DNA from 2 places in the Giesbergeria sinuosa genome. Region 1 is predicted to be linked to the other one. Evidence: riboswitches for the same ligand, from Rfam matches in the RefSeq annotation. Region 1 holds a riboswitch; the other holds the start of a gene.

Region 1 (4,414 bases):
CTCTCGGCGGTCAGGTGGCGGGCGTTCAGCCCTTCCACACAGACCACCCGCGCATCTTGGCGCAGGCGCTCATGCAACTGGCCGTGGCCCACGTCCACGCCAATCACTTGGGCTGCGCCTTGTTGCAGCAGGCAATCGGTAAAGCCGCCGGTGCTTTGGCCTACATCCAAGCAGCGCAGCCCGGCCACGGAAAAGCCCGTGGCGGCCAGCGCCCCTTCGAGTTTGAGACCACCGCGCGAGATGTATTTGGCCTCGGCGCTATCGAGTAACCGCAACTCGGCCATGACTGGGATTTCATCGCCGTTTTTGGCCACTTTTTGCCACGGCGCAAAGGACGACAAGCGCCACTCCACCCCGGCTGCAATCAGCCGCTGCGCTTGCGAGCGCGTGGCGGCATGGCCTTTTTCTACCAAAAAAACATCTGCACGCATAGCGGGTCACACTCTCTGGTTGGCTTAGTAGCGGTAGCTGTCGGCCTTGTAGGGGCCGTTTTTCGGTACGCCAATATAGGCGGCTTGGGCATCGGTCAGCTCGGTGAGCATGGCACCCACTTTTTTCAGGTGCAGGCGGGCCACTTTTTCGTCCAAATGCTTGGGCAACACATAGACCTTACCGGCTTGGTATTGCTCGGGCTTGGTGAACAGCTCAATTTGGGCGATGGTTTGGTTGGCAAACGAGGCGCTCATGACAAAGCTGGGGTGGCCGGTGGCGCAGCCCAAATTGACCAAACGGCCCTTGGCCAGCAGGATGATTTTCTTGCCATCGGGGAACTTGATGTGGTCTACCTGCGGCTTGATTTCTTCCCACTCGTATTGCTCAATCGAGGCCACATCGATTTCGTTGTCAAAGTGGCCGATGTTGCAGACGATGGCTTGGTCTTTCATCGCCACCATGTGTTCGTGGCGAATCACATCGCGGTTGCCGGTGGTGGTGACGAAGATGTCGGCCTTATCGGCGGCGTATTCCATCGTGACCACTTTGTAGCCTTCCATCGCGGCTTGCAGGGCGTTGATGGGGTCAATCTCGGTCACCCAGACTTGGGCGCTCAGGGCGCGCAGGGCTTGGGCGCTGCCCTTGCCCACATCGCCATAACCGGCCACACAGGCGACTTTGCCGGCAATCATCACATCGGTGGCGCGTTTGATGCCGTCCACCAAGGATTCGCGGCAGCCGTAGAGGTTGTCAAACTTGCTCTTGGTGACGGAGTCGTTGACGTTGATGGCGCGGAACAGCAGCGTGCCCTTGGCCGACATCTCGTTCAGGCGGTGGACGCCGGTGGTGGTTTCTTCGGTCACGCCGATGATGTCAGCCGACTTACGGGTGTACCAAGTGGCATCTACCGCCAGTTTGGCGCGGATGGCGGCAAACAGGATGGTTTCTTCTTCGCTGGTGGGCTTGTCCAAAACGGACAGGTCTTTCTCGGCGCGCTGGCCCAAGTGCATCAGCATGGTGGCATCGCCGCCATCGTCCAAAATCATGTTCGGGCCTTCGCCGGGGGTGCCGGCTGCGCCAAACTCAAAAATGCGGTGGGTGTAGTCCCAGTAGTCTTTGAGCGATTCACCTTTGACAGCAAACACGGGCGTACCACCATCGGCAATGGCAGCGGCGGCGTGGTCTTGGGTGCTGAAGATGTTGCACGAGGCCCAACGCACTTGTGCGCCCAGTGCTTCCAACGTTTGAATCAGCACCGCCGTTTGAATGGTCATGTGCAAGCTACCGGTGATGCGCGCGCCCTTGAGGGGCTGGCTGGCGGCAAATTCTTCGCGGATGGCCATCAGGCCGGGCATTTCGGTCTCGGCAATGCGAATTTCTTTGTGGCCCCAAGCGGCCAAGGTGATGTCGGCAATCGCGCAATCGGCGTTGGCAAAGGTGGAAGAAGGTGCATTCATGGGCGGCTCCAAACAGGGGTGAACAAACCACTGGCCGACACGGAAATTGCAGAAAAGAAAAGCTCACCGCACCGGAAGTGGATGAGCGTCGTTGCTAGGGTGGGTTCCGAGCCTCACGCCCCGCTGTGCTGGGGGCGCTGCAACGCTCCTCGGAAGTGGCCGATTATACGGAGTTGGCAGACAGCACAGTGGTGGCTGGGGGTTTGGGGGGAGCCAGCAAATGATCCACCAGCGCCACCATGCTGGTATGGGTTTGGACACCGGCGGGCCATTCGGGGGGCAGCGGTGCGCTGGGGTCTACTCCGGCGGCTTGGCCGGTGCAAACCAAGTGCAGAATGCCATGCACAGCGGCACCTGCCTGCATGTGTGACAAGCAACTGCCAATAATGCACACTTTGTCTGGGTCGACACCATAACGCTCGCAAATCTGCTCTAGCAGGCCCGGAGCGGGTTTGCGGCAATGACAACCTTCATCGGGGGCGTGGGGGCAATAAAACACCGCGTCAATGCGCCCTCCTACAGCGGCCAGTTGTTTGTGCATGGCCGCATGCACTGCATTGAGCGTGACCATGTCGAACAGGCCACGCCCCAGCCCTGGCTGATTGGCAGCCACTACCACATGCCAGCCCGCATGGTTGAGTCGGGCAATGGCATCCAAAGCGCCGGGCAGGGGTTTCCAGTCAGCAGGGGACGTGATGAACTCATCCTCGCCCAAGGCGTTGATGGTGCCGTCACGGTCAAGAATGGCGAGTTTCATGGGCCAGATTATGGGAGCAAAGCCGCAGGTGTGGTAGCTGCTGGCGCTGTGGGGGCAAGCACCTGCCAACCCGTGATAAACAAGCCTCTATGGCGTCCCTGCGCCCATTGCAACAGTAATGTGGTTTGCCCAGGTTGCCATTGGGCCGCCTGTGGATCGTCGATCAGCACCTGTTGCAAAGGCTCTAGGTTGGCGATGCGCAATACCAGCTCGGTGCCACCGGTGCTGCGCAGATTGGGAAGTTTGGCATGGCTGCCCAAGACTTGTGCTTGCACCGGGGCCAAGGGTTGCAAGCCTTGTAGGTTGTAGGGCCGCCACAGCAAGGCTGCACAGCCCACCAAACAAACGGCAACCCACAACCCCAACAGCATGCGTTGCACGGTGTGCCAGCCCCAGCGCCGCCGCACCAGCCACAGGCCGAGCGTTAGCACCAGCAAGGCCAACAATGGCCCAGCCAACTGCCAGAGCATGGCCGACAAGGGCTGCGCCCCAGCAAAGGGTGACAGTGGTAGCGCGGTGATGGTTGGGCCGCGCCCTTCTTGCCATTGCAACAGCCAGCGCAATCCGGCCAACAGTGCAGGGGGCGCAAACAGCCACCATGCTATGCGTTGCTGTGCCGTCAATGCCATGCCTGTTTTGCCCTCAAGCGGCCAAACGTGACAAGTCGGCCACGCGGTTCATGGCTTCGTGCAGGGTTTTGAGCAGACCTTGGCGGTTCAGGCGCAGATCCAGCTCTTCTGCATTGACCATCACATCATCAAAGAAGGCATCGACAGGTGCGCGCAGCACGGCCAGCGTCTGTAGGCTGGTGGTGTAGTCGCCCGCATCAAATTGCGCATTGGCCTCGGGCACAAAGCGTTGCAAGGCAGCAAACAAGTCTTGTTCTGCTTGCTCTTGCAATAGTGCCGGGTTGACATGGGCATCGACTTCGCCGGCCTTCTTCAAAATGTTGCCTACGCGCTTGTTGGCAGCGGCCAAAGCGGGGGCTTCGGGCAGGGCGGCAAAGGCGCGCACAGCCTCGAGGCGCTTGGCGACTTCGGCCAGACGTTGCGGGCGCAGGGCCAGCACGGCTTCCACCTCTTGGGCGCGGTAGCCTTGCTCGCGCAAGGAGCCTGCCAGACGGTCATAGATAAAGTCGGCCAGAGCCGGGGTGGCGTCTTGGATTTTGTCGCCAAAGGCCGGAACGGCGCTGGCCAGCAGTGTGCCCAAGTCTAACGGCAGGTCTTTTTCCACCAACATGCGAATCACGCCCAAGGCATGGCGGCGCAGCGCGAACGGGTCGCGGTCGCCGGTGGGCAGGTTGCCAATGCCAAACATACCGACCAAGGTTTCGAGCTTGTCGGCCAGCGCCACCACCACGCCGGTGGTGTTGCGTGGCAAGGTATCGCCGGCAAAACGGGGCTTGTAGTGGTCTTCAATGGCATCGGCCACGTCGGTGCTCAAGCCATCGTTGAGGGCATAGTAGCGGCCCATAATGCCTTGCAGTTCGGGGAACTCGCCCACCATGTCGGTCACCAGGTCGGTTTTAGCCAACAAGGCGGCTTGGTCTATCCACTGGGGCAGGGCGGCATCGCCCAAAGCTTGGGCAATGGCATGGGCAATGGCGCGCACGCGCTGCACGCGCTCGCCTTGGGTGCCGAGTTTGTTGTGGTACACCACTTTGCCCAAAGATTCCACGCGCGAGGCCAGCGTCTTTTTGCGGTCTTGGTCAAAGAAGAATTTGGCATCGGCCAGACGGGGCCGCACCACGCGCTCGTTGCCACCCACC
Region 2 (4,414 bases), on a different contig from region 1:
TCACCCAACAGGTTTTGCGCTACGCCCACGCTGCGCGAGGCATCGGGCACATACACCACTGGGCCTTCGTAGTGCGGGGCAATTTTGACGGCGGTATGCACGCGGCTGGTGGTCGCGCCACCAATCAGCAGCGGGATTTTTTTCACGCGGAAATGCTCGTCTTTTTGCATCTCGGCGGCCACGTACTGCATTTCTTCCAGGCTGGGCGTAATCAAACCTGACAGGCCAATGATGTCGGCCCCTTCGGCTTTGGCCCGCGCCAAAATCTCGTGGCAGGGCACCATCACGCCCATGTTCACCACTTCAAAGTTGTTGCACTGCAAAACCACGGTGACGATGTTTTTGCCAATATCGTGGACATCGCCTTTCACAGTCGCCATGATGATTTTGCCTTTGGTGCGCACATCGCGCCCGGCCAGCTCGTCTTGGCGTTTTTCTTCTTCAATATAGGGAATCAGGTGCGCTACGGCTTGCTTCATGACCCGCGCCGATTTGACCACCTGTGGCAAGAACATTTTTCCTTGGCCGAACAGGTCGCCCACCACGCTCATGCCATCCATCAGTGGGCCTTCAATCACATGCAGTGGGCGGCCCCCTTGGGCCAGAACTTCGCGGTAGGCCTCTTCGGTGTCTTGGGTGATGAAGTCGGTAATGCCATGCACCAGGGCGTGGCTCAGGCGCTCGCCCACGGTTTTAGGGGCTTCGGGCGTGCCGCGCCACTCTAGCTTTTTGCTGTCGTCACGGGCAGCGCCCTTGGCGTTTTCGGCAATCTCGACCAAACGCTCGCCCGCATCGGGGCGGCGGTTGAGCACCACGTCTTCTACGCGCTGGCGCAGCTCAGGGTCGAGGTCGTCATAGACCCCAATCATGCCCGCATTGACGATGCCCATGTCCATGCCCGCTTGGATGGCGTGGTACAAAAACACAGTATGGATGGCCTCGCGCACCGGGTCATTGCCCCGGAAGCTAAAACTGACGTTGCTGACGCCGCCAGAGACCTTGGCACCGGGCAGGTGCTGCTTGATCCAGCGTGTGGCCTCGATAAAGTCCACGGCGTAGTTGTTGTGCTCTTCGATGCCGGTAGCGACGGCAAAGATGTTCGGGTCAAAAATGATGTCTTCGGGCGGAAAGCCCACCTCATCCACCAAGATGCGGTAGGCACGCTCACAGATTTCAATCTTGCGGGCAAAGGTGTCGGCTTGGCCTTGTTCGTCAAAGGCCATCACCACCGCAGCGGCACCATAGCGGCGCACCAGCTTGGCTTGCTGTTTGAACGGTTCTACGCCCTCTTTCATGCTGATGGAGTTGACAATGCCTTTGCCTTGCAGGCAGCGCAGACCGGCCTCAATCACCTCCCATTTGGAGCTATCGACCATCACCGGCAGGCGGGCAATGTCGGGCTCGGAGGCCATCAGATTCAAAAAGCGCACCATCGCAGCTTTGCTGTCGAGCATGGCCTCGTCCATGTTCACATCGATGATTTGTGCGCCGTTTTCTACCTGCTGGCGGGCCACGGCCAAGGCTTGTTCAAACTGGCCGTTCAAAATCAGGCGGGCAAAGGCTTTGGAGCCCGTGACGTTGGTGCGCTCACCAACGTTGACAAACAAGGTGCCTTGGCCGATAGAGACAGGCTCCAGGCCAGACAGTTTCATGGGGGGGATGGTCAATTCGGACATACGTCGCACCTGTGCAATGGAACCCGGAACAGGCGAGCGTGGTTGCCGGAGAGGGTGTGGGCAGTAAGTAGCAGCGTGCCCAAGCCTGACGGCGCCGAGTGGCTGGCCGTTGCAACGCTCCTTGGGCGCGGGCGATTTTAGCGGGGTGGCTTTTGCTTTGCGCTGGTGGCATGGCCCCACGCAGAAATTCTTGGTGATTCAACAGACCACTCAGGGTGCAGTGGTGCCATTGCTGGGGGGACTACTGATGGTGCAGCGGCCACGCACCTGGAATTTGCCCAAGGATTTGCTGCCATAGTGGTTGCCACTGCTGTCCTCTACCTCGACAGACCCAGCCACTAGATGACCAGAGACCAAATCACGGGCAATCCAGCCCCGTGTTTCTTGGAGCAGGTCGCCGTTGCGCACATTGCACACCGATTGAAGCCGGGTAAGCACAGCGGTGCGCCCTTGGAGACGCACCAACCCTACGCTTTCAGACCGCAGCGAAAACCGGCCAGTCACCTGCTCTGGATCTTGCTCGGTTTTCTTGTCTGGGTTAGACAATTTGCAGGAGGTCTCGGCCTTGAATTGGCTCTCGCCTGCATGGTGGTACACATGCAGCCAAGCATTGCGCTCGGTCAGAACATCTACTTGGCCTAGGCTCAAAAACTTGATCATCTCCAGCAGATTTTCTCGCTCTTTGCTGTTCAAGAGGCGCACCTCATCGCTGCGCCAAACGATGTTTTCTGTGCCTATATCGTCACCAGACTCGAACTGGATGGCACGAACATCCAGAAAATGCCCATCGCTCGAAAATCGTACACCATAGATGCGGTCGAAACGAACCCGATCCTCTTTGAGCTGGTATTGGACAACCAAGCCCACACCGTCTTTGTCTTGGTGGCGGATGGTGTAGATGGGCATACCGTGGTACTCATGCAGCGCCCCCTGCAAGACCAGATGCCCCCGCCCTGCCCATGGAGCAGAACGCATCCACAAGTTGCCGCTCAATTTGCAATCGCTTTGGTAACCCGGCTGGTGTACCAGTGCCTGCGAGGCGGGCAGGGGCAACACCACCCGTGGCTCTGCGTCTTGCGCTATGGCTTGGCAGACCCAGCACAACAAGGGGAGAAGTTTGCGTTGCATGAAAGAGCACCCCCGCACACCCAGAATGGGTTCAGTGTCGCTCTCAATGTAGTGCAGTGGGTACGGCTTGGCAAGCCGTCAGGCTTGCGGCATGGGCCCAGCACAGGCCGATGCTGGTAGCCCAAAAATGCGGTCAAACACCCAGTTGAAGCAGAAGGTGTAAACCAAGAAGAACACCACCATCCAGAAGTCCATCACCAAGGCCTGCCAGAGGCTGACGTTGAACCACCAGGCAAACACGGGTATCAAAATCAGTGCCAGCCCACCCTCAAAACCAATGGCATGGGCCATGCGTCGGCGCAGGCTGCGCCCGCGCACTGTTTGGCGAGCCTCCCAGCGTTCAAACAGGGTGTTGAACAGCAGGTTCCAGAGCACGGCAATGGCCGAGGCCAGCACCGCTACCACGCCCGAATGGCCGGCCCCCTGATCTGACAGCCACATCAGCCCGATGGTGGCCGCCACAATGGCAATCAGTTCATACAACGTGACATAAACGACGCGGCGGCGCAGGCCGTACAGGCCGGGAATCAGGGCGGGGGGATGCATGGTGGCAATGTACCAAGGCTGGCGTATCCGTGCAGGAGCAAGGCCTGTGGCCTGCCGTGGCCTTAGCAGGGTGGCAGCCGTGGGTGTTGCAGAAAAAAGCGCAGCATTTCTTGTGAGGCGTTGACCCCCAGCGGGTCGGTATAGCTGCCTTCGGGGCTGCCACCAGCCCACGCATGACCCGCACCATGCAGTTGCCAGTGCTCCACCAGCACCCGGTCGGGCATCTGGTCGTGGTGGCCTTCCCAATACACGGTACGGGTGTAAGACTGCCCGCCTGCCGATTGTCCGGTGCAGGCGCACCGTTGCAGTGGTACGCCCCGGCGCATGGCATCGGCCAACACGGCATCCACCAGGTATTCGCCATTGCGCACATGCACGGTATCGTCCGAGTCGCCATGAAAGACGATCACGGGCAAGTGCGGCCCTTCGTCTAGGAGGGCTGGATCGGTTTGCGGGCCGTGGCTCATGGCCCGCAAGGCATCTTCTATGTTGCGGGCAGCTCTGGCCTGCAAACCGGAGTGCACGCCCACGGCAGCAAAGAGGTCTGGGTATTCGCTGCCCAACAGCGCCGCCATGGCACCACCCGCCGACAGCCCCGCCACATAGATGCGCCGCCTGTCCACGGGCTGCTGGTGGGCGGCTACATCGTCCACCAGAGCCACCAACAGCGCCAATTCACCCGTACCTCGGCGCTGGTGTTGGGGGTCAAACCAGTTCCAGCAGCCTTGGGGGTTGGCCCAAGGCGACTGGGCGGGGTAGAGCACCAACACGCCCGCTTGGGCTGCGGCGGCATTCATGGCGGTGCCCAAGGCAAAATCTTCGGGGCTTTGGTGGCAGCCGTGCAGCATCAGTACCAGCGGCAGTGGGTGGTGGGCAGCGGCGGCGGGGGGCACGAACAGCCAGTAGTCGTGTGCCACACCCTGCCAGCGCAAAGCAACGCGCCCAAACTGCCCCGGTGCCAGAGGGGCTGGTGGTTTGGTCAGCAGGCTGTCTGCCACCAAATTGCTGCGCACCAGCTTGGCAGATTCAGACAACAGCAGCGAGAAGGGGTCCATCCAGTTCAT

What was found. Region 1 has a riboswitch for S-adenosylhomocysteine ahead of ahcY (adenosylhomocysteinase). Riboswitches for the same ligand answer to the same signal wherever they lie in the genome.
Region 2: it holds a riboswitch for S-adenosylhomocysteine, as region 1 does, so the genes downstream of both, metH (methionine synthase) here and ahcY (adenosylhomocysteinase) in region 1, are expected to answer to the same signal.

The regions. Positions count from the first base shown of each region.
Region 1 is NZ_JBHSHJ010000012.1:37,310-41,723, forward strand. It holds gene ACFO6X_RS13250 (TlyA family RNA methyltransferase) at 1-431, opposite strand, end outside; gene ahcY (adenosylhomocysteinase) at 456-1,889, opposite strand; S-adenosyl-L-homocysteine riboswitch at 1,966-2,046, opposite strand; gene gmhB (D-glycero-beta-D-manno-heptose 1,7-bisphosphate 7-phosphatase) at 2,053-2,646, opposite strand; gene ACFO6X_RS13265 (hypothetical protein) at 2,655-3,275, opposite strand; gene glyS (glycine--tRNA ligase subunit beta) at 3,289-4,414, opposite strand, start outside.
Region 2 is NZ_JBHSHJ010000005.1:110,591-115,004, reverse strand. It holds gene metH (methionine synthase) at 1-1,676, opposite strand, end outside; S-adenosyl-L-homocysteine riboswitch at 1,704-1,805, opposite strand; gene ACFO6X_RS08450 (hypothetical protein) at 1,887-2,804, opposite strand; gene ACFO6X_RS08445 (PACE efflux transporter) at 2,883-3,350, opposite strand; gene ACFO6X_RS08440 (extracellular catalytic domain type 1 short-chain-length polyhydroxyalkanoate depolymerase) at 3,413-4,414, opposite strand.